Regions from separate parts of the Paenibacillus sp. SEL1 genome, predicted to be linked through region 2. Evidence: a T-box and tRNA genes for the amino acid it is inferred to sense, from the RefSeq annotation. Region 2 holds a T-box; the other regions hold tRNA genes.

Region 1 (10,970 bases), 2.2 Mb from region 2:
TCGTTACTCATACCGGCATTCTCACTTGAATGCAGTCCAGCGCTCCTTACGGTACACCTTCAACCCGCATTCAACGCTCCCCTACCCCTGATGCAAGCATCAAGCCATAGCTTCGGTGGTGTGTTTAGCCCCGTTACATTTTCGGCGCAGAGTCACTCGACCAGTGAGCTATTACGCACTCTTTCAATGGTGGCTGCTTCTAAGCCAACATCCTGGTTGTCTGTGCAACTCCACATCCTTTCCCACTTAACACACACTTGGGGACCTTAGCTGATGGTCTGGGCTGTTTCCCTTTCGACAATGGATCTTAGCACTCACTGTCTGACTCCCGGAACTAAATCTATGGCATTCGGAGTTTGACTGAGCTTGGTAACCCTTGCGGGCCCCGCACCCAATCAGTGCTCTACCTCCACGATTCTGTTTTCCGAGGCTAGCCCTAAAGCTATTTCGGGGAGAACCAGCTATCTCCGGGTTCGATTGGAATTTCTCCGCTACCCCCACCTCATCCCCGCATTTTTCAACATGCGTGGGTTCGGGCCTCCAGTGCGTGTTACCGCACCTTCACCCTGGACAGGGGTAGATCACCCGGTTTCGGGTCTACGTCCACGTACTCAAGTCGCCCTATTCAGACTCGCTTTCGCTGCGGCTTCAGCTCTTCACCTTAACCTTGCACGGGAACGTAACTCGCCGGTTCATTCTACAAAAGGCACGCCATCACCCATAGATCGGGCTCTGACTTCTTGTAAGCACACGGTTTCAGGATCTATTTCACTCCCCTTCCGGGGTGCTTTTCACCTTTCCCTCACGGTACTGCTTCACTATCGGTCGCCAGGGAGTATTTAGCCTTGGCAGATGGTCCTGCCGGATTCATACGGGGTTTCACGTGCCCCGCACTACTCGGGATCCGTCTCGGAGGGAACAAGTTTTGAACTACAGGGCTTTTACCTTCTCTGGCGGGCCTTTCCAGACCTCTTCATCTAACCGGTTCCTTTGTAACTCCATGTGAGACGTCCCACAACCCCAAGGAGCAAGCTCCTTGGTTTGGGCTAATCCGCGTTCGCTCGCCGCTACTGACGGAATCACTATTGTTTTCTCTTCCTCAGGGTACTTAGATGTTTCAGTTCCCCTGGTCTGCCTCTATTCTGCCTATGTATTCAGCAGAAAGTGACTGTCGATGAAGACAGCCGGGTTTCCCCATTCGGACATCCCCGGATCAAAGCTTGCTTACAGCTCCCCGAGGCTTTATCGTTGTTCGCCACGTCCTTCGTCGGCTCCTGGCGCCTAGGCATCCTCCGTGTGCTCTTTGTAGCTTAACCTAGACTTTTCTTTCAAAAAAAAGAAAATGTCGATGTTTGATAAAGAATGATTTTTGCCAAAGGCAAAAGATCTTTCCTTACCTGCTACCTTTATTTCACTTGTTTACACAAGATCAGCTTAAAGGAATATTCTAAAACGCAATTTCGTTTCGGTATCCAGTTTTCAAGGTGCAAAGCTGTAAACAACCAGCTTTTTTTTGAGAGTTTGAGCTCTCAAAACTGAGCAACGAGTGAGTAGTTTTTGAAGCTTACGCTTCATATTTGAATGTTTCCGTTGCAGGAAACGATTCTCCATAGAAAGGAGGTGATCCAGCCGCACCTTCCGATACGGCTACCTTGTTACGACTTCACCCCAATCATCTACCCCACCTTCGGCGGCTGGCTCCCTTGCGGGTTACCCCACCGACTTCGGGTGTTGTAAACTCTCGTGGTGTGACGGGCGGTGTGTACAAGACCCGGGAACGTATTCACCGCGGCATGCTGATCCGCGATTACTAGCAATTCCGACTTCATGTAGGCGAGTTGCAGCCTACAATCCGAACTGAGACCGGCTTTTCTAGGATTGGCTCCACCTCGCGATTTCGCTTCCCGTTGTACCGGCCATTGTAGTACGTGTGTAGCCCAGGTCATAAGGGGCATGATGATTTGACGTCATCCCCACCTTCCTCCGGTTTGTCACCGGCAGTCTGCTTAGAGTGCCCAGCTTGACCTGCTGGCAACTAAGCATAAGGGTTGCGCTCGTTGCGGGACTTAACCCAACATCTCACGACACGAGCTGACGACAACCATGCACCACCTGTCTCCTCTGTCCCGAAGGAAAGGTCTATCTCTAGACCGGTCAGAGGGATGTCAAGACCTGGTAAGGTTCTTCGCGTTGCTTCGAATTAAACCACATACTCCACTGCTTGTGCGGGTCCCCGTCAATTCCTTTGAGTTTCAGTCTTGCGACCGTACTCCCCAGGCGGAATGCTTAATGTGTTAACTTCGGCACCAAGGGTATCGAAACCCCTAACACCTAGCATTCATCGTTTACGGCGTGGACTACCAGGGTATCTAATCCTGTTTGCTCCCCACGCTTTCGCGCCTCAGCGTCAGTTACAGCCCAGAGAGTCGCCTTCGCCACTGGTGTTCCTCCACATCTCTACGCATTTCACCGCTACACGTGGAATTCCACTCTCCTCTTCTGCACTCAAGCTCCCCAGTTTCCAGTGCGACCCGAAGTTGAGCCTCGGGATTAAACACCAGACTTAAAGAGCCGCCTGCGCGCGCTTTACGCCCAATAATTCCGGACAACGCTTGCCCCCTACGTATTACCGCGGCTGCTGGCACGTAGTTAGCCGGGGCTTTCTTCTCAGGTACCGTCACTCTTATAGCAGTTACTCTATAAGACGTTCTTCCCTGGCAACAGAGCTTTACGATCCGAAAACCTTCATCACTCACGCGGCGTTGCTCCGTCAGGCTTTCGCCCATTGCGGAAGATTCCCTACTGCTGCCTCCCGTAGGAGTCTGGGCCGTGTCTCAGTCCCAGTGTGGCCGATCACCCTCTCAGGTCGGCTACGCATCGTCGCCTTGGTAGGCCTTTACCCCACCAACTAGCTAATGCGCCGCAGGCCCATCCACAAGTGACAGATTGCTCCGTCTTTCCTCCTTCTCCCATGCAGGAAAAGGATGTATCGGGTATTAGCTACCGTTTCCGGTAGTTATCCCTGTCTTGTGGGCAGGTTGCCTACGTGTTACTCACCCGTCCGCCGCTAGGTTGTTTAGAAGCAAGCTTCTAAACAACCCCGCTCGACTTGCATGTATTAGGCACGCCGCCAGCGTTCGTCCTGAGCCAGGATCAAACTCTCCATTAAAGACCAACCGAAGCTGGTTTATAGAAAGAGCGATAAGCTCATTTTGAAACTGACGAGATAAAATATCTCTTGTTTTGATTTTGCGAACAAAATCGTTTTACTCACTCGTTGTTCAGTTTTCAAAGATCAAACATTTCTCTTTCGCCGCGTTTTTCAGCAGCTATAAGATCATATCATGTTCGTTTCAAAAATGCAAGGGTTATTTTTTCTTTTTTTGAAGATCATTTCACCCAAGCTTTTCGCTTTTGAAACTGCTGTTTTGTTGTCAGCTCAAATAATATATCATTTTCAGCAATAGAAAGCAACTTGTAAATAATACCTTTTTTTAAAACTTAAAATCCCTCCCACCTTTTAGTCAACCATTATTAGCTCCACTGTTACTTCAAAACAGCTAGTTCATAAAATGTCATGTGTTCAGTTCCATTTAATATAAATATATTATTGGTAATTAGCCGCTATACGACGTTGATTAGTTTTTTTTGTAATCTATGTTGTTCGTTACCCCATGTGCTAGATTGTTAGAAGACATGCAGCAAGACGAAGTCTCTTGGACCCCGCCTAATGGTATTCATATATTAGAGGCGACAAATTTCATGGGCACATTGGCCGTACGAAGGACAGCAGCACATGCCACGTAATACCTTGAGATCGTGAATGACAATCTTTCCATCCCTTGTATCTAGGGTTCCCTGCTCTTTCAGCGCGCTCAGCATCCGGTTCACACTCTCTCGCGTCGCTCCAATCATCTCACCTAATTCGGAGTGACTTAGCTTCATATTTAGTAAAATGCCATCCTTCACAGCCACGCCACATGTATTGCTAGCACGGATCAATGTAGATGCTAACGCTCCAGTTTTACCATACAACAGTAAGTCCCGAAAACGCGATTGCATAATGCGTTGCTTCATCGCCATCCACTGGATGAACTGAAGTGCCATTTCCCCATTTTTGGACAAGAGCGACTCCAGATCCTTAACAAGCACGACGCCTAACTCACACACATCGGCTGTTTCCGCAGTGCAACTATACTCTTCTCCATCTATCCCGCTAAATTCCCCAATTAAGTCGCCTTGATGCTGAATGGTCAGAATCAGTTCTTTACCATCTTCTGTCGATTTACGAAGTTTAACATGACCTGAATGTATATAATAAAGCTGCTCTGCATCATCGCCTTCTCGGAAAAGCATAACGCCTGCCTTTACCTTCTTCCAGGACATAATATCTTTTAGCAGAACAAAATGTTCTTCTGTCAAATAAATCTGAATTCCCGTGCGTTCCGCTTCGTCCCCAAACCGTTCCATACAAGTGGCTTGCATGTTAGCGTCCTCCTCGTGTTTACCTGATATCTATATCATAATGTTTTAATGCCTGGGTTGTTATCGGGAGAACACCTGATTTTATACCTTCCTACTCCCTGATTTACTGTGATAAATATCACTTCCGAGGTAAGCTAACGCCCCATTTATCGGCCTTTTCCCTACTCCTTACCCGACCTGATGAAAAGTCAGTGTTTCCTGCGCCTATAGATCAGGGGGTTCCCTGATCTACTTTTGTAACTGTCGGAACTACAATGAATTAGAGATATAGTTTGGTTATGAAAAAGGATGTGTCTTCTATGCTACAAATAACGGATGAAATGCGAAAAGAACTGAACCAGTTAAGAGATACTATTTATAGTGATCTCACTGCCCTTGCATTTATGTCCAAGTCGGGTGGTAGGCTGCATTGGTATTACGCCTCCGGCAGCCGAAGCAATCGCTATCGCCTTATTTCTTTTAAGATTGGCCATGGTATTGCCGGGATGGCTGTTCGCTTGGGACGTACCGTGACTGTAAGTGCTTTACTATCGGGTAGTATACGTCTGCGTCAGGAGTGTGCACTAATGCTGGCCGAGCAGCTTCACTCTGCTGTTGCTATTCCCTTTTCCAGCACAGGGGATCTGCCTAACGGTGTGCTGCTTCTTGGTAATCGTGATGTGAGGACGTTCACAGAGTCTGATGTGGCCGAGGCCACTCAAGTCGCTCAACGCCTTAGCCAACTATGTGCTTACCCTCTCACTCCATAGATCAACAATGTTACTGTAGATAATAAAACTCATAAAACACTTGATATGGCTGTCCCTAACTATCTTTGTTGATTGAAATCCCTAAAATTTGCTATGATTATGACAAAACGCACGGTTTTTTTACCGTTCGAGGGGATGACAAATTGATTCGTATACTAGTAGTGGATGATCATGTTGTCGTACGTTCTGGCCTCATGGCCCTATTGGACGGCAAAAATGGTATTAAGGTCGTAGGAGATGCAGCAGACGGGGATGAGGCGATCCGTAAAGCAGTAGAGCTACAACCTAATGTCGTACTCATGGATTTTAGCATGCCACCTGGCAAAGATGGTCTCACGGCAACCACTGAATTAAAAAAACAGTTGCCCGATACAGAAGTCCTTATTTTAACGATGCATGACGATGAAGAATATCTGTTCCGAGCCATTCAGGCTGGAGCATCCGGATATATTTTAAAAAGCGCACCTCACGAGGAGTTACTCGCTGCCATCCAGTCTGTGGCCGAAGGTAGTGCCTATTTGTACCCGAATGCAACCAAACGACTGATGAGTGAATATCTGGACAAAATCAAACAGGAAGGCATAGCCGGACCCTATGAATCCTTGTCTGAGCGGGAAAAAGAGATTCTATCGTGGGTAGCCAAAGGATATGCCAACAAGGAAATTGCCGAGCACCTGGTGATTAGCGTCAAAACCGTAGAGTCCCATAAAAGCAATCTTATGGAGAAGCTTAACTTGAAAACACGACCTGAGCTAGTCAAATTCGCACTAAAAAAGGGGCTGCTCCATTATGAATGAACCTTCTAACCCTTTACTGCAGCATGCCTTTGGTGAATCAACCGATAAACTGCTGAATGATCTGGAAATTTATATACCAGAATCCCCTTTTCTTCATGCGCTGCGTAACTCACTCCACCAATTATCCAATCTGAAATTTGCTCTAGATACGTCTTCCATCGTTGCTTTGACCGATCATCGAGGTATTATTCAGTACGTAAACGACAAGTTCTGTGAGATTTCGCAATACAGTCGTGAAGAGCTGATCGGTCAGGATCATCGTCTTATTAATTCAGGCTATCATACCTCTGCCTTCATGAAAAACCTGTGGACTACGATCCGTTCAGGTGAGGTATGGCAAGGAGAAATACGTAATCGTGCTAAAGATAACAGCTACTATTGGGTGAATACTACGATCGTTCCGTTTATGGACGAGGAAGGTAAACCCTATCAGTACTTAGCGATCCGCAATGAGGTCACTAAACTGAAGAAAGTAGAAGCAGAACTCCAGTCTATGATGACGCAAGTCATGCAAATACAGGAAGAAGAACGTAAACGCTTTTCAAGAGAGCTGCATGATGGGATAGGGCAAAGCTTGTTTTCACTTATTATCCAATTGGATAGCCAACTTGCCGAACAACCTAGTGCTACTCTGGAGAATCTTCGTTCGCAGGTGACCGACATCATCAAAGATGTTCGTGGTCTAGCGTGGGAACTTCGTCCCTCAGTTCTGGATGATCTGGGTGTCGTCCCAGCCATAAGAACCTATATTGAAAACTTCTGTTCTCATTACGGGATTGAGGTGCATTTTCAATGCACTTTACGTAAACGGGTTGATATTCGCAAGGAAATTGCAATTTATCGGATTGTACAAGAAGCATTAACGAATGTAGCCAAATACGCAGATGTAGCAGAGGCATATGTCGACGTCGAGGATCAAAATGAAATGATACAAGTGACCATTCGGGATGAGGGCATTGGATTCTCTGGAAAGTCCCAAGGAGAGGGAGTTGGATTGTTCAGTATGGAAGAACGAGCTAGAGGGGTAGGGGGATTTATGAGCATAACCTCTGCTCCAGACAAGGGAACCTCCATCCAGCTGACCATTCCCGTGTAAAAACTGTCCACTAGATCGGTTATCGGTGTATGCCAGTTGTATGATTAGAACGATATACACCGATACCGAAGATTATGGATAATCAACACATTGTGGATTACATGAGGATAAATACAAAAAAAGAGAGAGCTCTGTCCCCAGACAGGCTCTCTTTATTTATAAGGTGTCACCACTGAGGCAACAAGAATCCGCTATAGCAAAAAGCGGGTGATGGGAATCGAACCCACGCTACCAGCTTGGAAGGCTGGAGTTCTACCATTGAACTACACCCGCAAATCAGTATCGGGATGACACGATTTGAACATGCGACCCCCTGGTCCCAAACCAGGTGCTCTACCAAGCTGAGCTACATCCCGACATTATACATTTTTTAAGAAATGGCGCGCCCTGAGAGATTCGAACTCCCGGCCTTTTGATTCGTAGTCAAACGCTCTATCCAGCTGAGCTAAGGGCGCATATTAAATTCCATAATGAGTAGTCAAGGCGCCACCCAGATTTGAACTGGGGAATGAAGCTTTTGCAGAGCTTTGCCTTACCACTTGGCTATGGCGCCGTATGGATAATGGAGCGGACGACGGGAATCGAACCCGCGACCCTCGCCTTGGCAAGGCGATGCTCTACCGCTGAGCCACGTCCGCAAAATATGGTGCGGTCGAGAGGACTCGAACCTCCACGGGGGGTTAGCCCACACGGACCTGAACCGTGCGCGTCTGCCAATTCCGCCACGACCGCAAAATAATTATAAATGGTGAGCCATGAAGGACTCGAACCTTCGACACCCTGATTAAAAGTCAGGTGCTCTACCAACTGAGCTAATGGCTCTTAATGGCTGGGGATATAGGATTTGAACCTATGCATGACGGAGTCAAAGTCCGTTGCCTTACCGCTTGGCTAATCCCCAATAGATTAAGAATAAAGGGCGGCCGATGGGGCTTGAACCCACGAATGCCGGAGTCACAGTCCGGTGCGTTAACCACTTCGCCACGACCGCCATATGATTATGAAAAGACTGGTGGAGGATGATGGATTCGAACCACCGAACCCGTAAGGGAGCAGATTTACAGTCTGATGCGTTTGGCCACTTCGCTAATCCTCCAAAATGGTGCCGGCGAGAGGACTTGAACCCCCAACCTACTGATTACAAGTCAGTTGCTCTACCAGTTGAGCTACACCGGCACATTACTCATTTCCCACTTGAAAGGTGGCTCGGGACGGAATCGAACCGCCGACACGAGGATTTTCAGTCCTCTGCTCTACCGACTGAGCTACCGAGCCATATTTTTTTATTACTACATCATATAATCCGCACTTTATATGCCAATTATATATGAAGTTAAAATGGCGGAACTGACGGGATTCGAACCCGCGATCTCCTGCGTGACAGGCAGGCATGTTAGGCCTCTACACCACAGTTCCAGAGGCATTTCCAACAGGAAATTAATTGCGGGGGTAGGATTTGAACCTACGACCTTCGGGTTATGAGCCCGACGAGCTACCGAACTGCTCCACCCCGCGACATTAAAAGGCATTTCTCAAATTTTCTTATGGTGGAGGCTGAGGGGCTCGAACCCCCGACCCTCTGCTTGTAAGGCAGATGCTCTCCCAGCTGAGCTAAGCCTCCATAATATGACCCGTAGGGGATTCGAACCCCTGTTACCTCCGTGAAAGGGAGGTGTCTTAACCCCTTGACCAACGGGCCTTGCAAAATAAGTTCTGGTTTCAATAAATTTATGGCGGAGAGAGAGGGATTCGAACCCTCGCACCACTTTCGCAGTCTAACCCCTTAGCAGAGGGTCCCCTTATAGCCACTTGGGTATCTCTCCGAGTAGCGGCAGAGGGGATCGAACCCCCGACCTCACGGGTATGAACCGTACGCTCTAGCCAGCTGAGCTACGCCGCCACCTTATATATAAAATTCAGAAATATTCAAAACATGGCTCCCCGAACAGGACTCGAACCTGTGACAACTCGATTAACAGTCGAGTGCTCTACCAACTGAGCTATCAGGGAATATTGGTGGAGCCAAGCGGGATCGAACCGCTGACCTCCTGCGTGCAAGGCAGGCGCTCTCCCAGCTGAGCTATGGCCCCAATCTTTTTGTTATTCTGGAAGTGGTGGGCCTTAGTGGACTCGAACCACCGACCTCACCCTTATCAGGGGTGCGCTCTAACCAGCTGAGCTAAAGGCCCTAACATGCAAAACTTCATTATCCTTTGAAGGATATCGCTTGGCGACGTCCTACTCTCCCAGGACCCTGCGGTCCAAGTACCATCGGCGCTGGAGGGCTTAACGGTCGTGTTCGGGATGGGTACGTGTGGAACCCCTCCGCTATCGCCACCAAACATGAATTTGCTGTGCAAATTCTACATTCAAGGTTACACCCTGAAAACTGGATCCGAAACTCATTTGCGTTTTATCTTAGGATAAGCCCTCGACCGATTAGTATTGGTCAGCTCCATGCATTACTGCACTTCCACCCCCAACCTATCTACCTCGTCGTCTTCAAGGGGTCTTACATACTGGGAAATCTCATCTTGAGGGGGGCTTCACGCTTAGATGCTTTCAGCGCTTATCCCTTCCGTACATAGCTACCCAGCGGTGCTCCTGGCGGAACAACTGGTACACCAGCGGTACGTCCATCCCGGTCCTCTCGTACTAAGGACAGCTCCTCTCAAATTTCCTACGCCCACGACAGATAGGGACCGAACTGTCTCACGACGTTCTGAACCCAGCTCGCGTACCGCTTTAATGGGCGAACAGCCCAACCCTTGGGACCTACTTCAGCCCCAGGATGCGATGAGCCGACATCGAGGTGCCAAACCTCCCCGTCGATGTGGACTCTTGGGGGAGATAAGCCTGTTATCCCCAGGGTAGCTTTTATCCGTTGAGCGATGGCCCTTCCATGCGGTACCACCGGATCACTAAGCCCGACTTTCGTCCCTGCTCGACTTGTAGGTCTCGCAGTCAAGCTCCCTTCTGCCTTTGCACTCTTCGAATGATTTCCAACCATTCTGAGGGAACCTTGGGGCGCCTCCGTTACTCTTTAGGAGGCGACCGCCCCAGTCAAACTGCCCACCTGACACTGTCCTCGTACCGGATCACGGTACCAAGTTAGAACCTAGATACGATCAGGGTGGTATCCCAAGGATGCCTCTCTTCAAGCTGGCGCTCAAAGTTCTACGGCTCCCACCTATCCTGTACAGATCGTACCCAAATTCAATATCAAGCTGCAGTAAAGCTCCATGGGGTCTTTCCGTCTTGTCGCGGGTAACCTGCATCTTCACAGGTATTAAAATTTCACCGGATCTCTCGTTGAGACAGCGCCCAAGTCGTTACGCCATTCGTGCGGGTCAGAATTTACCTGACAAGGAATTTCGCTACCTTAGGACCGTTATAGTTACGGCCGCCGTTTACTGGGGCTTCGGTTCATAGCTTCGCCCGAAGGCTTACCACTCCCCTTAACCTTCCAGCACCGGGCAGGCGTCAGCCCGTATACTTCGCCTTGCGGCTTCGCACAGACCTGTGTTTTTGCTAAACAGTCGCTTGGGCCTTTTCACTGCGGCCCCCTCGGGCTATTCACCCTACCGAGGCACCCCTTCTCCCGAAGTTACGGGGTCATTTTGCCGAGTTCCTTAACGAGAGTTCTTCCGCGCGCCTTAGAATTCTCTTCTCGCCTACCTGTGTCGGTTTGCGGTACGGGCACCTTCTCCTGGCTAGAGGCTTTTCTTGGCAGTCTGAGATCATGACCTTCGCTACTACAATTTTCGCTCCCCATCACAGCCCAGCCTTACGATGTGCGGATTTGCCTACACATCAGCCTCACTGCTTAGACGGACATCCATC
Region 2 (10,970 bases):
CACGCAGGCGGTAGGTGACTTTGCCGTGTCCTTTGCCCTCGGCTTCCAGCCATTCAATCATCTTCGGAATCGCTTCCTCGTTGGTAAGTCCATTCAGCGGGCCTGAATTGACGTGCGGTCCATCCTCAGTATATGGCTCATTAGCCACATCTCCACCTTGGACAACCTCAATGATATTCAATCCGAATTGCTTGGCAAATTCCCAGTCACGCGTATCGTGAGCAGGTACAGCCATAATCGCTCCAGTTCCGTAGCCTGCCAGTACATAGTCAGCAATCCAGATCGGCAGCTTTTCGCCGTTCACCGGGTTCACTGCATAAGCTCCTGTGAATACGCCTGTTTTATCCTTGGCCAGATCTGTACGCTCCAGATCGCTTTTACGAGCAGCTTGTTCACGGTACTGTTGTACAGCATCCTTTTGCTCAGGCGTAGTGATAATATCCACTAATTCCTGCTCTGGTGCCAGCACACAGTAGCTTGCGCCGAACAGTGTATCTGGGCGGGTTGTAAATACTGTGAGTTGCTCGTCATAGCCTTCAATTGGAAAACGAACCTCTGCCCCGGTAGACTTACCGATCCAGTTCCGCTGCATATCCTTAATACTCTCAGACCAATCCAGTTCCTCCAGATCATCCAGCAGACGATCCGCGTATTCCGTAATTTTCAGCATCCATTGACGCATTGGTTTACGGACGACCGGATGACCGCCACGCTCACTCTTGCCGTCAATAACTTCTTCATTCGCCAGCACTGTTCCCAGCGCTGGGCACCAGTTCACGGGTACTTCAGCTACATATGCAAGGCCGCGCTTGTACAGCTGGATGAAGATCCACTGTGTCCATTTGTAGTAATCAGGGTCCGTCGTGCTGATTTCACGATCCCAGTCGTAGGAGAAGCCGAGCGATTTGATTTGACGGCGGAAGTTATTTACGTTTTTCACCGTAATTTCGCGTGGGTGTTCCCCTGTATCCAGCGCATGCTGCTCGGCAGGCAGACCGAAGGCGTCCCAACCCATCGGATGCAGTACGTTGTAGCCGCGCATTCTTTTATAACGTGAAACAATATCCGTAGCTGTGTAGCCCTCTGGGTGGCCTACATGCAGGCCGGCTCCAGATGGGTACGGAAACATATCCAAAGCATAAAACTTCGGTTTGCCCGGCTCTTCCCCGGTGCGGAACGTCTTGTTCTCATCCCAATATTTCTGCCATTTTGGTTCAATACTTTGCGGTTGATAGCCGTGCTTCGGCTGTGTGTCTGTCATTGTCTTTTCCTCCTCAAACGGTATGCAACAAAAAAACCTCTGCATCCCGTAGCGTGTCAGCGCTAGGGACGAGAGGTTATATTCCCGTGGTACCACCCTAGTTAGCAGAAAGCGTTCTTCGCGTTCTACTCCCTTTGCACCTGATAACGGAGGTGATCCGATGCGGGTTAATAACAGGATACAAGCACCTGTAAAGGCGTTCCTGCGTTGGACGCATATCTCCGAGGCGAGTTCACTTTGCGCTGTCAACCGGCTTGCACCACCCGCCGGCTCTCTATATGTCCAGACAAAGCTACTATTCCTCATCAGCGATTGTTTAACCGTTAATAATGGCACTATTATATTGAAAACCGCGAAAAAAGTCAAATAAGGACTAGCTTTGGTGTTAAAGACCCTCTTCATACTAATTGTTCATGACACATGCATACGAATGTTTTATAATAACTTCGAATTAAATTGATGCAAATTGAGTTGAGTTGAGATAAGAAAGGTGAGCTGAGACATGGCACAGATTAAAATTTTTGGAATAAAAGAAACTCTAAATCCAATCAAAAAGCAACTATCAGAGGTGATTCATTCTGCTGTGGTGGATGCGTTCAAATATCCTCCAGACAAGAGGTTTCATCGTTTTTTCCCTATGGATCAGGAAGACTTTATATATGCCGATGGTCGCTCTGAGGCGTACACCATTATTGAAATCAGTATCTTTGAAGGCAGAACGACAGAAGCTAAGAAGCAGCTCATCCAGCTGTTATTCCAACGAATTACGGACCATTTTGGCATTGCTCCACAGGATCTTGAGATTACTATATTTGAAACGCCCAAACAGAACTGGGGTATTCGGGGTGTACCGGGTGATGAGCTTCAGTTGAACTATAAAGTGAATATATGAGTGCAAAAAGACGCCCTTCATGTCATCATGAAAAGCGTCTTTCTTTTCCTAAATTTGCTCAATGAGTCTTCACTATTTTACAGCAACATAAAACAGTCTCGCCGCGTCACCTTCTGCTTCTACCCATTCAAAATCCGCATATACCTTCACATCACGAAAACCTGCTTTGGACAATTCTGCCTTCATCCAGTCTGGGTCATAGGCACGCTGTACATGTATTTCCTCGAAACGCTGGTATAGATCGCGTCCTTCATGTTCTGCTTTCGCAAAGATACTAAGATGATGCTCAATTTCACAACGGGGAGTGTCCAACGCACATGTCCAGATATATGAGATAGAGCGATCATCCAGTACGAATGGCTGCTCTTCATCATAACGTAAAAACGTCTGGGGATGATGTACATCGAACAAGAAGGTTCCGCCAGGCTTCAGACCAGCATGAGTTCTACGAAAAGTAGAAATTATATCTTCTTCCTCCAACAAGTAATTCAGACAATCGCAAAAAGAAATTACAGAATCCACAGGCTCGGGTAAAACCCATTCTCTCATATCCTGCTGTATCCAGCGAACGCTTCCCTCACGAAACAATCGCTGTCCCTGGGGAGTGGTTTCCATTTTGCGACGGGCTACTGCCAGCATGTCAGAGGATAAGTCGATTCCAGACACTTCGAAGCCCGAGTTAACTAGGGGAATCGTAATCGAACCCGTTCCACAGCCCAGCTCAGCCACCGTATGCGGCATACCGTACTGATCCCAAGCCTGCCGTGCAAATCGCAACCAGTCCGGGTACGGCATGTCCTGCATCAGCTCATCATACACATAGGCAAACTTCCGGTAAGAAGCCATTTTTTATTCCCCATTCCCGTCCTTCGGTTTCGGCATTTTCTCCACCAAGTAGGTCCAGTTTTCCTTTTGTGTAACCATTCCTTCCTTCATCAGCTTGCCCATCGCACGCTTGAAGGCGGATTTACTAATACCAAACCGTTGCTTGATAATATCCGGCGGCGTTGCGTCGGAGTAAGGCATGCCGCCACCCGGACGCTCCTTCAGAAAAGCAATCAATCGATCTGCATCCTCATCACGGCCTACTTCCTTGCGTGGCGACATCGCCAGATTGACCCGACCGTCTTCGCGAACAAGTGTGACCCGTACCTTAACCTCTTCGCCCAAGCGAAGCATCCGGTTGCGTTCCGAGGAGTGAATCATCCCAATCGCGCCAAAACCAAGCAGACCTCCGTCCACCAGAACGAATGTACCCATTTGAAGCGGCTTGTACACCGTCGCCTGCACCCACGTATTCAGCCACGAATCAGGGGCGTGGAAGCACAACGGAGCAAGCTCCTGCTCCCCTGCCAGCTTAGCCCGCAGTCTGCCTTGCTTGTCATGCTCCATAATGGCATATACGTAGTCGCCCACCTGAGGATGTAAATCTCGGTTTTCTGGCAACTCACGAATCGGCAGCAAAAGCTGACGACCCAATCCCATCTCTAGAAAACAACCCAAACGCGGATGCACATCGGCCACCTCAAGCTTTGCCATTTCGCCCAACGACAAGAACGGCTTTTTCATGGTTGCAGCCAAGCGGTCCTCTGTATCGTGAAAAATAAATACCTCCAACCGTTCACCAACTTCAATTTCACGTGTCAGCTCCGTATAATGCAGCAGCACATCCTGCTCACCAACAGTGAGAAAGTAGCCGAAAGGAGATACCTCACGATCCACCATAATGGTGACATAAGTACCGGCGATCAAACTCATACCTTTTCCACAACCTTAGCATCCGACCAGAGTCGTTCAATGTTATAGTATTCGCGCTCGTCGCGATGGAAGACATGCACTACGACATCCCCCAAATCCATTAGAACCCAACGGGCGGAATCCATTCCTTCGATTCCTTTGATGGTTACACCTTCATCATGAGCGCGTTTGCGAATTTCTGTTGCAATCGCCTGTACCTGTGTATCCGAATTACCATGGCAGATGACAAAATAATCAGCTACTAGTGATATTCCCCGCAAATCCAGTGCGACAACATTCATTGCCTTTTTATCATTTGCAGCATCAACCGCTATTTGCATTAATTGCTCATTAGTTAGGGTCATTCATGAACCTCCGTTTTTCTCTGTTTTAGTTGTTGAATCAAGTCATTACGCGACAAGACTGTTAGTGGAAAAATAACCTTTTGCTTTTCCAGCAACAATGAAATCGTAGAGTCAAATCCAGCGATAAGGCCCTGCTCCAAGCTTTTCTTTGCCTGTTTACGGATATGCTCAACCCCCGGAAAATCCCGTCCCGGTTCGATGTAATCAGCGAGACACACGACTTTATCCAGCAGGCTCATACCTACGCGTCCTGACGTATGCCAGCGAATCGCATTCCTTATTTCCGGATCATCCACTCCGTAATCTCTTGCTGCAACGCAGTATCCTACCTCTGAATGCCAGAGCTGCTTGTCATGTTCCAAAAGCTCCTGATCACATTCGGGATGACTGCGAATCACCTCTTCCATCTGCTGAACAGGCCAATATTTTGCTACATCATGCAAAATAGCCGCCAGTTCTGCCTTATCCGGATCTGCTCCATAGCGCTTCGCAAGCTCCACTGAGGTATGCATAACACCTAGTGTGTGCTTCCAGCGCTTTTCAGGCATTTGACCAGATACGGCTTCCATTAATTGCTCACGGCTGTACTTCATACAAACAGCCCCTTGTAATATAGTCATGCACACGATCTGGCACAAGATAACGGATAGTGCGCCCTTCCGCAGCACGCTCTCGAATATCCGTCGACGAAATATCCACCACCGGCATATCCGCCAGCAGTACCTTGTCCTGCAAATAATGCGGCAACTCATCCAACGCAAGCTGAAACCCTGGGCGCCGAACACCAATAAAACAAATTCGCTGCGCCAGCTCCTCAATTCCCTGCCAATGAGGCAAGTAGTTCACCATATCCGCACCAATAATAAAATAAAAATCCACAGCAGAGTGCAACTCTTGAAGCTCCTTGATCGTGTCAATGGTATAGGATACTCCCCCGCGAAGCACTTCAATATCCAGCACTTCAAAAGCAGGATGACCCGCTACCGCTTCACTCGTCATCTCCAGACGCTCCTTACCGCTCGCCCCCGCCTGATGCTTGTGCGGAGGAATATGAGAAGGCATAAACCATACTTGATCCAGCCCATAGGCATCTCTTGCCGCTTCTCCAGCCAGCAGATGTCCAATATGAATCGGGTCAAATGTACCACCCATAATACCGATTTTCATAATTTTCTCCCCGCGTGTTATCCTCTAGGCAACTCAATTTCCTTATGATCACGGGATTCTTTGTACAAAATAATAGTGCTCCCGATGATCTGAACAAGCTCAGAACCTGTCTCCGCGGCCAGTTCTTCCGCAATTTCATGCTTGTCGTCCAAACAGTTGTTCAAAATTTGCACTTTCATCAGCTCACGCTTTTCAATCGCATCGTTGATGTGACGCATAAGATGCTCATTCGTACCGTTTTTACCTACTTGAAAAACCGGGTCCAAATGATGCGCCATTGAACGCAAATATCTTTTTTGTTTACCTGTTAACATGTATATTTAACCCCTTCGTCGCCACATATACAATGCAGCATTTCCATAATTTTAATGTACAATCTTACTTACGACAGGCTACTCAGCACAGCCGCTCTCATTTGCTCTACAGCAGGGACAACCCCTGTAAAATACTCAAAAGCCACAGCCCCCTGGTACACGAACATGCCCAAACCCCCATGTACAGTGCAGCCGCGCTGTTCACGGCTTTCCTGTAAAAGTCTCGTTTCCAGCGGGTTGTAGATCAAATCACTCACAATGATTCCCTCCGGAATCAAGCTCGTTTCCAGTGGAAGCTCATCCGCTAAAGGAGACATTCCCACCGAGGTTGTGTTAATCAACACATTCACTGTGGCGAGCACGCTCTTGGCATCTTCGTTGGAATAACCCCTCACTGGGATTGCTTCCGTCGTCCACTCTAATGCCAGTTGCTCAGCTTTGTCACGTGTTCGGTTCAAAATAATAACCGATTCCGGTTGCTCCTCCAACAGAGCATGAATCACGCCACGAGCAGCCCCTCCGGCTCCAAGAACAGCAATTCTTGCGCCCTTCAACTCGACAGAAGTCTCTTCTTTGAGGGAACGTACGTAGCCAATTCCATCCGTGTTATAGCCCTTAAGACGTCCATTGTCATTCACTATCGTATTGACAGCGCCAATGAGTCTGGCCCCTTCATCAATCTCATCCAGATATTTCATAACCTCAACTTTATGGGGAATCGTCACATTGACTCCGCGGAAATGCAAAGCACGAATCCCCTTCATGGCATCTTCCAGCTGATCCGGTTTGACATGAAGAGGTACAAAATCTCCTTCAATCCCCGCTGCCTGTAAAGCTATTTTATGCATAAGAGGCGATTTGGAGTGCTTGATCGGATCACCCAATACGCCCAATAGTACAAGACCTTGTTCGGTCGCTTCAGACTCCCCGCTGTTCATCGTTGCTCTCCCCCATATTGCAAAGTATTAAGCCGCACAAATACATGAATGGCGGCAGGAACCAGTACCTGTTCCTTGCCGCCCTATAACATGGTTACAGCAACGTTATATCAACGCAGGCCGCAAAAGCACACGGACTCCCCGAGGAGCATGAACCGCAATCAGAGCTCCGTTCTCGCTATTTACCCTGATCCATCCCAAACCGGAAATGTAGATGTCCGATGGAGATTTGCGTGGAACGCGGAACTCATGTCTTGTCCATTCCGGCATCTCTGCCAATTGATCGCGTGTTGGCGGAGATAACAATTCCCCGGCATGATCAGCGAACAACTGATCAGCTCGCTCCAGCTTCGTGCGATGTATCTTAAGACCACCGTTAATGTAGCAGGTAAATGATTGGTGCTGACCCTCCACAAAATCAAATCGGGCCATACCGCCGAAAAACAATGTTTGTCCGGCATCAAGCTGATATGCAGCAGGCTTCAGCGGCTTGTCCGGCATAATAGCGCTCAAGTCCTGACGGGAGACGATTTCACTGAATCGCCAAGGGTATACAATACCCGGAGTATCAATGATATGCTTGCCGTCGTCGAGCGGAATATTCACCATATCGAGTGTAGTTCCCGGGTAACGGGACGTTGTGAGTTCCTGCTCCATATCGCTATAATCACGAATCAAGCGATTAATAAGTGTGGATTTACCCACATTTGTCGCTCCCACTACATATACATCGCGGTTACCACGGAGCTCAGATACCACATCCAACAGACGGTCAAAGCCCTGATTTTTTTTAGCTGAGCACAGTACGATTTCTTCTGTGCGAAGTCCTTGCTCCTTCGCTTGCTTTTGTACCCAGTTACGTACCTTGTTCCAATTCGTTACCTTAGGCAGCAAATCGGTCTTGTTCACAGCCAGTATAACTGGATTGGAGCCTACAAAGCGTTGCAAACCAGAAATCAAGCTACCTTCAAAATCAAAAATATCTACAATGTGGATGACGAGCGCATCTTTGTCGCCAATCTGGCTGAGCAGCTTCAAGAACTCATCTTGATCCACCGTAACTGAAGACGTCTCATTATAGTTTTTGATCCGGAAGCAACGCTGACAGATGACAGGTTCGCGAGTAAGCAATTTTTCAGGAATATATCCCGGAAGCTCCGGGCTAGTGGTCTGCACGGTGATACCGCAACCACTACATTTGACGGCAGTGCCGCCGTCAGGTCTTTCAGTCATTCTTCTTTTCCTCCTCAAGCCATAAGCCTTTCTTACGTAACCTTGTGAGCGCGATTCGCTCCAACCGCCGATTAAATCGGGTCATGACTCCTTCATCATGAATGGATATCGGTAGCACCAACACCGTATGCAATCCCAGTCGGTTGCCTCCCAATACGTCCGTCAACATTTGGTCCCCGACCATAATAGTCTCTTCCGGAGTCAGCCCCATCATACGGATGGCTCTACGAAAAGACGAGTTGGAGGGCTTCCGTGCGGCATGTATAAATTCAATGTCCAAAGGCGTAGCAAACACGGATACACGGTCCATATTGTTGTTAGACACGATGACAAGCTTAAAACCCGCCTGTTTGACCTTCTCAAACCAGGCCACCAGCTCGGGAGTCGCATTCGGCGCTTTTGCACCGACCAGCGTGTTATCTAGATCCGTAATAATGCCGCGATATCCTTGAGCATACAAGCCTTCAAGATCAATATCAAAGACGGTATTCACCCGTAATTTGGGCATCAGCATTTCAAACAACGTCGGTCACCTCAGTTTCATACGACAAACTATACCATATTACTATGGCTTAGTAAAAAGCTATCCGCAACAAACGGACAGCTTTTTCACTAAATATATAGCTAAAGATTAAAATAGACAGCGTTTGAACCTAATCAAAAATAGACTAGTCTTGATCCTTATGATCCGACGCAGCTTTTCGTCCAGCCCATCGTTTTATCCATCCTTCTTTGTGTAACAGAGATGCCTGCTGGCGAACCATATGCCAATCTTCTGCGGTTACGGATGAGGGGCTATAACGCGCTTGTTCAAATCGTCCAAGCAGCTGATGTAAAATTGAAGCGTGTTCCGGTACTTCTAGCGACCATCTATCAACTGATTCCCTCAGCGTCTCGTGACTGGCGCGGACAAATCCCCTTCTTCGCATGTACCTTAACCAGTGCTCAGTTTCGACGACCACCTTTTCATCCGGAGTCAGCGGCTTACCTCTGCGTAAACGCAGCAGGTAAAAGTGAATGTCTGCGCGATTACGCCAGACGATATAAGCAGCCCACAGCAGCAGAATTGCAGCAGCAGAACCTATGATTACAGGATGAATCTTTGAACCTTCCTCCGGATTAGTCTGCGGGGTCTGCTCAGGCTGTTCTGGTTCAGGCTGATCTTTAACCTCAGGGGCTTCTGGAGTCTTTGAATCCTCCTGTTCCGTAAGCAGCGGCATATCAAAGCCAGGCGTAGCTTCTACAGGGACCCAACCGTATTCACCTAAATATACTTCCGCCCAGGAATGAGCATCCGCATTTGTCACGGAGTAAGAGGACATATTTTCGTCACTTTCGCCCGTTGTTGCATCATCTGAAAACGTCTGCTGACCAGGTGCATATCCTTTAACCCAGCGGGCTGGAACCCCAACAGAGCGAGCCATCATGACTAATGAGGTGGAATAATAATCGCAATAGCCCTCCCGAATCTCAAACAGAAAGGCATCCACAAAATCTCTGCTTCTTTTCCGTGAGAGGTCCGGATTGTTCGTATATGCATAATTTTGCTGCAAATACTGCTGTAGTAATCCGACTTTTTCATACGGCGTTTTCGCCGTTGACGTTACGTTCTGAGCCAAATCACGAACCCGCTGTGGCAACTCATCTGGAATTTGTAGATAGGCTTCCTGTTTATTTTTTCCGTACAACTCATTAAAAGTTTTTGTGCGTAGCTCTTTCTCAGGGATCACAGGGACATGCGATACCAGAGTATACGTTTTAGGATAAGCAGTTCTTCGGGAGGATGGATTCCAAAGCAGTTCCGCCTGTTCCGGGTTCCAACGTAACCCATCTGCCCGTGAATCTCTGTCCACCGATTGAACACGCTGCACCGAATAGGCGCCAAACAAAACAGGATAGCTCTGGTCGTTTTGCATCGTAATGGTCTGAACGACCTGCTCAGTCGAATGCCGCGTTTCTTGTGTGTTTTCAAGCTCTGCGGTCATCGGCACATCATTCAGCGTTTGATCATCGTTGCCCCCGTCACTCCAGCCTGTACCGGAATAGGTTCGTTTCGTTTCCCCCCGCCAATAGCTTCGCTGAGTGGTCGTGATGGTCATGACAGGAGAATAATCAAAATTAAAACCTCCACCCAACCGATTATCCTGGCGACTATAACCCGATGCGGTGTTCATCCGCTGATTCAGTGCCCCAGATCCATTGCTGATCCCAGCGGTGGTTGAGCTATCTCTCTGGGTCCACGCTGTATAGGGATCAGTCAAAGCTGGCTGTACCTCAGGCATATTAACACCAGCCATAATAATGAGCGCAAAAATGACCGCAATATTGGCTGCTATTTTATATGGATAGCGCCGAATATGCTTCCATCCTTGAGGATAATGCTGCCGAAAATACTGCAGATGCTGTGTCACCAGCCAACCCATACCAGCAAAGACGATCCAAGCAACCTCCTCCCACAGCACAGTTGGCGTGAAGGAATCAAGCACTGCCAGCGCGGCAATATTAATACCCACAAAAACAAGAATCCGTTGCTTCGTTGTAACGATGAGCGGCACCATTTCAATAACTAGCCAAGCGATAAGGGAAAACCAAATATAAGGAGACATATTGGATATAAATTGGTCCAGGCGATTGGCTACCCCTCCGAAGGGGATAATGATGGAGTAAGACACCAATGTCCGATACAAAATAAAAAACAGCGCCGCCGCCTTAACAATAAATTCAATCCAAGGACGAAATGGTAGTACAATCTTCACCAGAGCCAGCATCGTAATGGTCATCAGTACAAGTGCTCTTGTCTCTTCCAGCCATAATTCGGAAGCAAAAGAAACCCATTGCATGGCAATAATAATAATCCATAAAAATGTAAAAGCGGGGGCCCAGGAACCCTTTAACGATTGTAACCAGCTCTTCATAGTGTTCCTCCCCCCATTACAGCCGGGAGCTCCTCAAGGCTCTCAACATCGTAGCCCTTGATTCCTCTTGCACGAAGCATGCTCATCCATTCTTCAGCTTCTCCCTCAGCAGAACCTTCTCCGATATAGACGTGGCACGGAGTCATCC
Region 3 (6,710 bases), 2.8 Mb from region 2:
ACCCGGCTGTCTTCATCGACAGTCACTTTCTGCTGAATACATAGGCAGAATAGAGGCAGACCAGGGGAACTGAAACATCTAAGTACCCTGAGGAAGAGAAAACAATAGTGATTCCGTCAGTAGCGGCGAGCGAACGCGGATTAGCCCAAACCAAGGAGCTTGCTCCTTGGGGTTGTGGGACGTCTCACGTGGAGTTACAAAGGAACCGGTTAGATGAAGAGGTCTGGAAAGGCCCGCCAGAGAAGGTAAAAGCCCTGTAGTTCAAAACTTGTTCCCTCCGAGACGGATCCCGAGTAGTGCGGGGCACGTGAAACCCCGTATGAATCCGGCAGGACCATCTGCCAAGGCTAAATACTCCCTGGCGACCGATAGTGAAGCAGTACCGTGAGGGAAAGGTGAAAAGCACCCCGGAAGGGGAGTGAAATAGATCCTGAAACCGTGTGCTTACAAGAAGTCAGAGCCCGATCTATGGGTGATGGCGTGCCTTTTGTAGAATGAACCGGCGAGTTACGTTCCCGTGCAAGGTTAAGGTGAAGAGCTGAAGCCGCAGCGAAAGCGAGTCTGAATAGGGCGAATGAGTACGTGGACGTAGACCCGAAACCGGGTGATCTACCCCTGTCCAGGGTGAAGGTGCGGTAACACGCACTGGAGGCCCGAACCCACGCATGTTGAAAAATGCGGGGATGAGGTGGGGGTAGCGGAGAAATTCCAATCGAACCCGGAGATAGCTGGTTCTCCCCGAAATAGCTTTAGGGCTAGCCTCGGAAATAGAATCGTGGAGGTAGAGCACTGATTGGGTGCGGGGCCCGCAAGGGTTACCAAGCTCAGTCAAACTCCGAATGCCATAGATTTAGTTCCGGGAGTCAGACAGTGAGTGCTAAGATCCATTGTCGAAAGGGAAACAGCCCAGACCATCAGCTAAGGTCCCCAAGTGTGTGTTAAGTGGGAAAGGATGTGGAGTTGCACAGACAACCAGGATGTTGGCTTAGAAGCAGCCACCATTGAAAGAGTGCGTAATAGCTCACTGGTCGAGTGACTCTGCGCCGAAAATGTAACGGGGCTAAACACACCACCGAAGCTATGGCTTGATGCTTGCATCAGGGGTAGGGGAGCGTTGAATGCGGGTTGAAGGTGTACCGTAAGGAGCGCTGGACTGCATTCAAGTGAGAATGCCGGTATGAGTAACGAAAAGATCTGTGAGAATCAGATCCGCCGAAAGCCTAAGGGTTCCTGAGGAAGGTTCGTCCGCTCAGGGTAAGTCGGGACCTAAGGCGAGGCCGATAGGCGTAGTCGAAGGACAACAGGTCGAAATTCCTGTACCACCGTAATCCGTTATGAGCGATGGGGTGACGCAGTAGGGTAGTGACGCGGACTGATGGATGTCCGTCTAAGCAGTGAGGCTGGTGTGTAGGCAAATCCGCACATCGTAAGGCTGGGCTGTGATGGGGAGCGAAAATTATAGTAGCGAAGGTCATGATCTCAGACTGCCAAGAAAAGCCTCTAGCCAGGAGAAGGTGCCCGTACCGCAAACCGACACAGGTAGGCGAGAAGAGAATTCTAAGGCGCGCGGAAGAACTCTCGTTAAGGAACTCGGCAAAATGACCCCGTAACTTCGGGAGAAGGGGTGCCTCGGTAGGGTGAATAGCCCGAGGGGGCCGCAGTGAAAAGGCCCAAGCGACTGTTTAGCAAAAACACAGGTCTGTGCGAAGCCGCAAGGCGAAGTATACGGGCTGACGCCTGCCCGGTGCTGGAAGGTTAAGGGGAGTGGTAAGCCTTCGGGCGAAGCTATGAACCGAAGCCCCAGTAAACGGCGGCCGTAACTATAACGGTCCTAAGGTAGCGAAATTCCTTGTCAGGTAAATTCTGACCCGCACGAATGGCGTAACGACTTGGGCGCTGTCTCAACGAGAGATCCGGTGAAATTTTAATACCTGTGAAGATGCAGGTTACCCGCGACAAGACGGAAAGACCCCATGGAGCTTTACTGCAGCTTGATATTGAATTTGGGTACGATCTGTACAGGATAGGTGGGAGCCGTTGAATCTTGAGCGCCAGCTTGAGAGGAGGCATCCTTGGGATACCACCCTGATCGTATCTAGGTTCTAACTTGGTACCGTAAACCGGTGCGAGGACAGTGTCAGGTGGGCAGTTTGACTGGGGCGGTCGCCTCCTAAAGAGTAACGGAGGCGCCCCAAGGTTCCCTCAGAATGGTTGGAAATCATTCGAAGAGTGCAAAGGCAGAAGGGAGCTTGACTGCGAGACCTACAAGTCGAGCAGGGACGAAAGTCGGGCTTAGTGATCCGGTGGTACCGCATGGAAGGGCCATCGCTCAACGGATAAAAGCTACCCTGGGGATAACAGGCTTATCTCCCCCAAGAGTCCACATCGACGGGGAGGTTTGGCACCTCGATGTCGGCTCATCGCATCCTGGGGCTGAAGTAGGTCCCAAGGGTTGGGCTGTTCGCCCATTAAAGCGGTACGCGAGCTGGGTTCAGAACGTCGTGAGACAGTTCGGTCCCTATCTGTCGTGGGCGTAGGAAATTTGAGAGGAGCTGTCCTTAGTACGAGAGGACCGGGATGGACGTACCGCTGGTGTACCAGTTGTTCCGCCAGGAGCACCGCTGGGTAGCTATGTACGGAAGGGATAAGCGCTGAAAGCATCTAAGCGTGAAGCCCCCCTCAAGATGAGATTTCCCAGTATGTAAGACCCCTTGAAGACGACGAGGTAGATAGGTTGGGGGTGGAAGTGCAGTAATGCATGGAGCTGACCAATACTAATCGGTCGAGGGCTTATCCTAAAAAATAAAACGCAAATGAGTTTCGGATCCAGTTTTCAGGGTGTGACCTTGAAGGTATGTAGAAATACATACAACAAGCGCATGGCTATTCATTCACACGATAAGTGATGAACTGAATAACCGTACGGTAGAATTTACGATGTAAATTCATGTTTGGTGGCGATAGCGGAGGGGTTCCACACGTACCCATCCCGAACACGACCGTTAAGCCCTCCAGCGCCGATGGTACTTGGACCGCAGGGTCCTGGGAGAGTAGGACGTCGCCAAGCAACCCCATAATGGGGATTTTTTTTCGCCTATTAGGCTATTGATTATACATACAAAATTGATTTTTTAGATGGGGCTATAGCTCAGCTGGGAGAGCGCCTGCCTTGCACGCAGGAGGTCAGGGGTTCGATCCCCCTTGGCTCCACCAATATTCCCTGATAGCTCAGTTGGTAGAGCACTCGACTGTTAATCGAGTTGTCACAGGTTCGAGTCCTGTTCGGGGAGCCATATGGAGAGGTGTCCGAGTTGGCCGAAGGAGCACGATTGGAAATCGTGTAGGCGCCAAAAGCGTCTCGAGGGTTCGAATCCCTCTCTCTCCGCCATAATTATTTTATTGTATGGCCCGTTGGTCAAGGGGTTAAGACACCTCCCTTTCACGGAGGTAACAGGGGTTCGAATCCCCTACGGGTCATAGTAATTCGGAGGCTTAGCTCAGCTGGGAGAGCATCTGCCTTACAAGCAGAGGGTCGGGGGTTCGAGCCCCTCAGCCTCCACCATTTGAAAAGTAAATATTTATTACTGTCGCGGGGTGGAGCAGTTCGGTAGCTCGTCGGGCTCATAACCCGAAGGTCGCAGGTTCAAATCCTGCCTCCGCAATTACTTTCAACTAAGAGAGTTGCCTCTGGAACCGTGGTGTAGAGGCCCAACATGCCTGCCTGTCACGCAGGAGATCGCGGGTTCGAATCCCGTCGGTTCCGCCATTTAACTTAATATGCCGGTGTAGCTCAACTGGTAGAGCAACTGACTTGTAATCAGTAGGTTGGGGGTTCAAGTCCTCTCGCCGGCACCATTTTGGAGGATTAGCGAAGTGGCCAAACGCATCAGACTGTAAATCTGCTCCCTTACGGGTTCGGTGGTTCGAATCCATCATCCTCCACCAGTTTTACGAGCCATTAGCTCAGTTGGTAGAGCACCTGACTTTTAATCAGGGTGTCGAAGGTTCGAGTCCTTCATGGCTCACCATTGTATTACATGCGCGTGTGGCGGAATTGGCAGACGCACTAGACTTAGGATCTAGCGTCTTTGACGTGGGGGTTCAAGTCCCTCCACGCGCATCTTGTTTTTGCGGACGTGGCTCAGCGGTAGAGCATCGCCTTGCCAAGGCGAGGGTCGCGGGTTCGATTCCCGTCGTCCGCTCCATTTATTAGTCCCCTTAGCTCAGCTGGATAGAGCGTTTGACTACGAATCAAAAGGTCGGGAGTTCGAATCTCTCAGGGGACGCCATTAACTTCATAAGCCGGTGTGGCGGAATTGGCAGACGCGCGCGACTCAAAATCGTGAGGGAAACCGTGGAGGTTCGAGTCCTCTCACCGGCATCTATTTCGGGATGTAGCTCAATGGTAAAACTCAGCCTTCCAAGCTGGTAGCGTGGGTCCGATTCCCATTACCCGCTTTATATAAATGAAAAAGGAGAGATGGCTTATTTTTATGCCATCTCTCCTTTTTTACTTTTAAACAATTCCTATCGACATGACAACCAGTAGAAACCTCAAGGCAATCTCCTCCGTTCCTTTGCGTTATTAACATACACAGGCAACTTCCAGAATTTTTATTTTCTGATCTTCTTCATATACTTAAGTTTCAGCTCGTAGTTCAGTTCTTGAAGGCAATATCAGCATGCAGACAGAAATTGCCCCCGCAACCTAACTCTGGTATCGGCGAGAGAAGCAACCGCTCCAGATCCAGAGTTTCAATCTGCTTAACTATCGGTTAATGGGCTTTGAGCGAAGCGCTGACCGGAGTCTTCTTCGTCTGAGAAGCAACTGGACATGGTGACCATGGATATCACGATGCCAGATATGACAGGTGCACACGAAGCTTTCTATGGATAGGGCGTACAACTAACGAGGAACGATAGTTAAATAACACACAATGTTGAGCAGGCGCTTCAAGTCTGCTCTTTTTATTAAACTAAAGGGCAGGATAGTTATAAATATGTTAAAATAAGGGCGAATAAAATCAGAGGTGAGCTAATGTTCAATCCGAAGATCTTCTTCTATTAGTTGTGTCTAAGGTCATGGCTTCAAATGCCAAAATCTAACCCGGCACAACGGGGATGAAGATGTTTACACGGGAAGAGATTCAATTCTGGGAAGATGAGAAACAGCGTAGTCTGGAGATCAATAATAAGCCCAAAGATCCAAGAAAAGAGAAGCTTAAGGATTTCCGTAAAGGAATCAAGAGTGTTCATTACAACAAAGAATGTAAAATAGCAAGAAAAGATGATTATCGTCTGTATAGAACAAAAAATGAAACGACTGATGCATAGTGAAGAATACGAGCTCCTACACAGTTACAAACGAACGAGTGGTTGGATTACTTGGTAAATGAGGTAGCCTTTGAATGAACTCATCCTATTGTTGAAGTGAGTAGCAGTAGGGCAGTTCATGAGGGGCTGCTTTTTTTTCATTGAGCTAACGGGCAGTTTAGTTGAACAAGATAAGTGGAGGTTTTATGTCGCATTTGACGCAAACTGTGAAGGAGGAAGCTGGGAAAATGATAGCTAAGTGTAAAGTGTTGAGTTAACTATCCAGCTTGTTTGTTGATGTCTTTAATGTTTGTGCAGCCTCATCGAGATAGATATCTAAATAAGTACCATCAGTAAATTTAATAACCACAGCATTAGTAGTGATGGCGACATCTTCAATCGTCCTACCTTTAAGTTTTTCAGGTATAACTTTGAAATTAGTCGATTCCACATTCATCAAATCCTTTCATTGATTACACATCTTAGTAATCGGTAATAAGTATATAAAACCTATATTAGTCTAACACTTCTCATTATAAAAGTAAAAGATGAATGATAGAAATACTGAACAGTACGAAGATATTGTGTAATAAAAGAAAGCGTGCTTATTCAACTAACGAGGAACGTTAGTTAAATAAAGAACAGCGGTAGTCTAGGACTTTCTCCTTTTTCAGTCCAAGGCTGCCGCTATTACTATATTCAATTCAGTCTAATACTATATTTTTATCAGACACCGGCTTTCAGAACGGCATCAGAGGTGGGGAACTCCAATAAGGTTTTCAACGACACCGCAGAATGAAGATCTCCGATAAACACCCTTGTATTCAGGAGACATCTGATCCAATGCGGCTTGGAACTGCAGTTTAATTTGAATATATAGACCGGTAAACGCGTCATGCTGTCGCGATAAGTTTCGGAGATTCAAGCAACTGAACGCCCCTTGTTTTATAATGATCAAAGTCTTCTTTGTAGAAATAGAATCATCTTCGGTTGATTACTCCTAGGGTAAAAGTTATGAACGGTTGACCTTGGCTTCAAAACGCTTTTCCAGCTCGTCCCAGTTGGGTGTAGGGACCCGGGACCGTTCCTTCCAAAGGTGAAACACGCGGCTCAAAGCTACGATTTCCCCTACGAATCCGTCAACCAGCCGGCGGATCGGCATCCTATGATAAATTTTTATAAAAAGGCGCATCAACGCCGGTCGTTTGCGGATTAGTGAAGCTTGCGCGGCCGGCGTTAGCGGATATTGTAAGGCCTCTAACCACGCGAAAGCCTTCGTCCATAGCCGCGATCATCTGCCGCAACAACTTGTCGTCGCCGGCGTTTTTTTTCATTTGGCGCTCGTGTATAACCGTTACAAAGTTTAGCGCAATTACAGGCACGATATAATTCTTGAA

The links. A T-box is a leader RNA that pairs with one kind of tRNA and senses whether it is charged. The one in region 2 lies ahead of leuS (leucine--tRNA ligase), so its partner is inferred to be a tRNA-Leu.
Region 1: it encodes a tRNA-Leu, which carries the amino acid that the T-box ahead of leuS (leucine--tRNA ligase) is inferred to sense. The anticodon was not compared.
Region 3: it encodes a tRNA-Leu, which carries the amino acid that the T-box ahead of leuS (leucine--tRNA ligase) is inferred to sense. The anticodon was not compared.

Annotation. Positions count from the first base shown of each region.
Region 1 is NZ_CM137723.1:2,409,164-2,420,133, reverse strand. Features, by position in the region: rRNA gene ACYCSE_RS11105 (23S ribosomal RNA) at 1-1,316, opposite strand, end outside; rRNA gene ACYCSE_RS11100 (16S ribosomal RNA) at 1,614-3,169, opposite strand; gene ACYCSE_RS11095 (Crp/Fnr family transcriptional regulator) at 3,745-4,485, opposite strand; gene ACYCSE_RS11090 (GAF domain-containing protein) at 4,785-5,234, shown strand; gene ACYCSE_RS11085 (response regulator) at 5,378-6,031, shown strand; gene ACYCSE_RS11080 (PAS domain-containing sensor histidine kinase) at 6,024-7,127, shown strand; tRNA gene ACYCSE_RS11075 (tRNA-Gly) at 7,330-7,400, opposite strand; tRNA gene ACYCSE_RS11070 (tRNA-Pro) at 7,410-7,483, opposite strand; tRNA gene ACYCSE_RS11065 (tRNA-Arg) at 7,506-7,582, opposite strand; tRNA gene ACYCSE_RS11060 (tRNA-Cys) at 7,609-7,680, opposite strand; tRNA gene ACYCSE_RS11055 (tRNA-Gly) at 7,691-7,765, opposite strand; tRNA gene ACYCSE_RS11050 (tRNA-Leu) at 7,772-7,859, opposite strand; tRNA gene ACYCSE_RS11045 (tRNA-Lys) at 7,874-7,949, opposite strand; tRNA gene ACYCSE_RS11040 (tRNA-Gln) at 7,954-8,028, opposite strand; tRNA gene ACYCSE_RS11035 (tRNA-His) at 8,046-8,118, opposite strand; tRNA gene ACYCSE_RS11030 (tRNA-Tyr) at 8,138-8,223, opposite strand; tRNA gene ACYCSE_RS11025 (tRNA-Thr) at 8,228-8,303, opposite strand; tRNA gene ACYCSE_RS11020 (tRNA-Phe) at 8,330-8,402, opposite strand; tRNA gene ACYCSE_RS11015 (tRNA-Asp) at 8,467-8,543, opposite strand; tRNA gene ACYCSE_RS11010 (tRNA-Met) at 8,569-8,642, opposite strand; tRNA gene ACYCSE_RS11005 (tRNA-Val) at 8,673-8,748, opposite strand; tRNA gene ACYCSE_RS11000 (tRNA-Glu) at 8,755-8,826, opposite strand; tRNA gene ACYCSE_RS10995 (tRNA-Ser) at 8,859-8,950, opposite strand; tRNA gene ACYCSE_RS10990 (tRNA-Met) at 8,954-9,027, opposite strand; tRNA gene ACYCSE_RS10985 (tRNA-Asn) at 9,062-9,137, opposite strand; tRNA gene ACYCSE_RS10980 (tRNA-Ala) at 9,142-9,217, opposite strand; tRNA gene ACYCSE_RS10975 (tRNA-Ile) at 9,240-9,316, opposite strand; rRNA gene rrf (5S ribosomal RNA) at 9,353-9,469, opposite strand; rRNA gene ACYCSE_RS10965 (23S ribosomal RNA) at 9,547-10,970, opposite strand, start outside.
Region 2 is NZ_CM137723.1:160,701-171,670, forward strand. Features, by position in the region: gene leuS (leucine--tRNA ligase) at 1-1,261, opposite strand, end outside; T-box leader at 1,323-1,579, opposite strand; gene ACYCSE_RS00715 (tautomerase family protein) at 1,764-2,153, shown strand; gene ACYCSE_RS00720 (class I SAM-dependent DNA methyltransferase) at 2,226-2,999, opposite strand; gene ACYCSE_RS00725 (CvfB family protein) at 3,003-3,911, opposite strand; gene rsfS (ribosome silencing factor) at 3,908-4,255, opposite strand; gene yqeK (bis(5'-nucleosyl)-tetraphosphatase (symmetrical) YqeK) at 4,252-4,848, opposite strand; gene nadD (nicotinate-nucleotide adenylyltransferase) at 4,832-5,422, opposite strand; gene yhbY (ribosome assembly RNA-binding protein YhbY) at 5,440-5,736, opposite strand; gene aroE (shikimate dehydrogenase) at 5,805-6,674, opposite strand; gene yqeH (ribosome biogenesis GTPase YqeH) at 6,780-7,907, opposite strand; gene ACYCSE_RS00760 (YqeG family HAD IIIA-type phosphatase) at 7,900-8,430, opposite strand; gene ACYCSE_RS00765 (transglutaminase TgpA family protein) at 8,576-10,822, opposite strand; gene ACYCSE_RS00770 (DUF58 domain-containing protein) at 10,819-10,970, opposite strand, start outside.
Region 3 is NZ_CM137723.1:3,125,435-3,132,144, forward strand. Features, by position in the region: rRNA gene ACYCSE_RS14170 (23S ribosomal RNA) at 1-2,798, shown strand, start outside; rRNA gene rrf (5S ribosomal RNA) at 2,951-3,067, shown strand; tRNA gene ACYCSE_RS14180 (tRNA-Ala) at 3,138-3,213, shown strand; tRNA gene ACYCSE_RS14185 (tRNA-Asn) at 3,218-3,293, shown strand; tRNA gene ACYCSE_RS14190 (tRNA-Ser) at 3,297-3,388, shown strand; tRNA gene ACYCSE_RS14195 (tRNA-Glu) at 3,406-3,477, shown strand; tRNA gene ACYCSE_RS14200 (tRNA-Val) at 3,487-3,562, shown strand; tRNA gene ACYCSE_RS14205 (tRNA-Met) at 3,589-3,662, shown strand; tRNA gene ACYCSE_RS14210 (tRNA-Asp) at 3,690-3,766, shown strand; tRNA gene ACYCSE_RS14215 (tRNA-Thr) at 3,780-3,855, shown strand; tRNA gene ACYCSE_RS14220 (tRNA-Tyr) at 3,860-3,945, shown strand; tRNA gene ACYCSE_RS14225 (tRNA-Lys) at 3,953-4,028, shown strand; tRNA gene ACYCSE_RS14230 (tRNA-Leu) at 4,040-4,120, shown strand; tRNA gene ACYCSE_RS14235 (tRNA-Gly) at 4,131-4,205, shown strand; tRNA gene ACYCSE_RS14240 (tRNA-Arg) at 4,213-4,289, shown strand; tRNA gene ACYCSE_RS14245 (tRNA-Leu) at 4,302-4,381, shown strand; gene ACYCSE_RS14250 (hypothetical protein) at 5,128-5,334, shown strand; gene ACYCSE_RS14255 (hypothetical protein) at 5,588-5,764, opposite strand; partial or broken gene ACYCSE_RS14260 (IS110 family transposase) at 6,055-6,287, opposite strand; gene ACYCSE_RS14265 (hypothetical protein) at 6,477-6,710, opposite strand, start outside.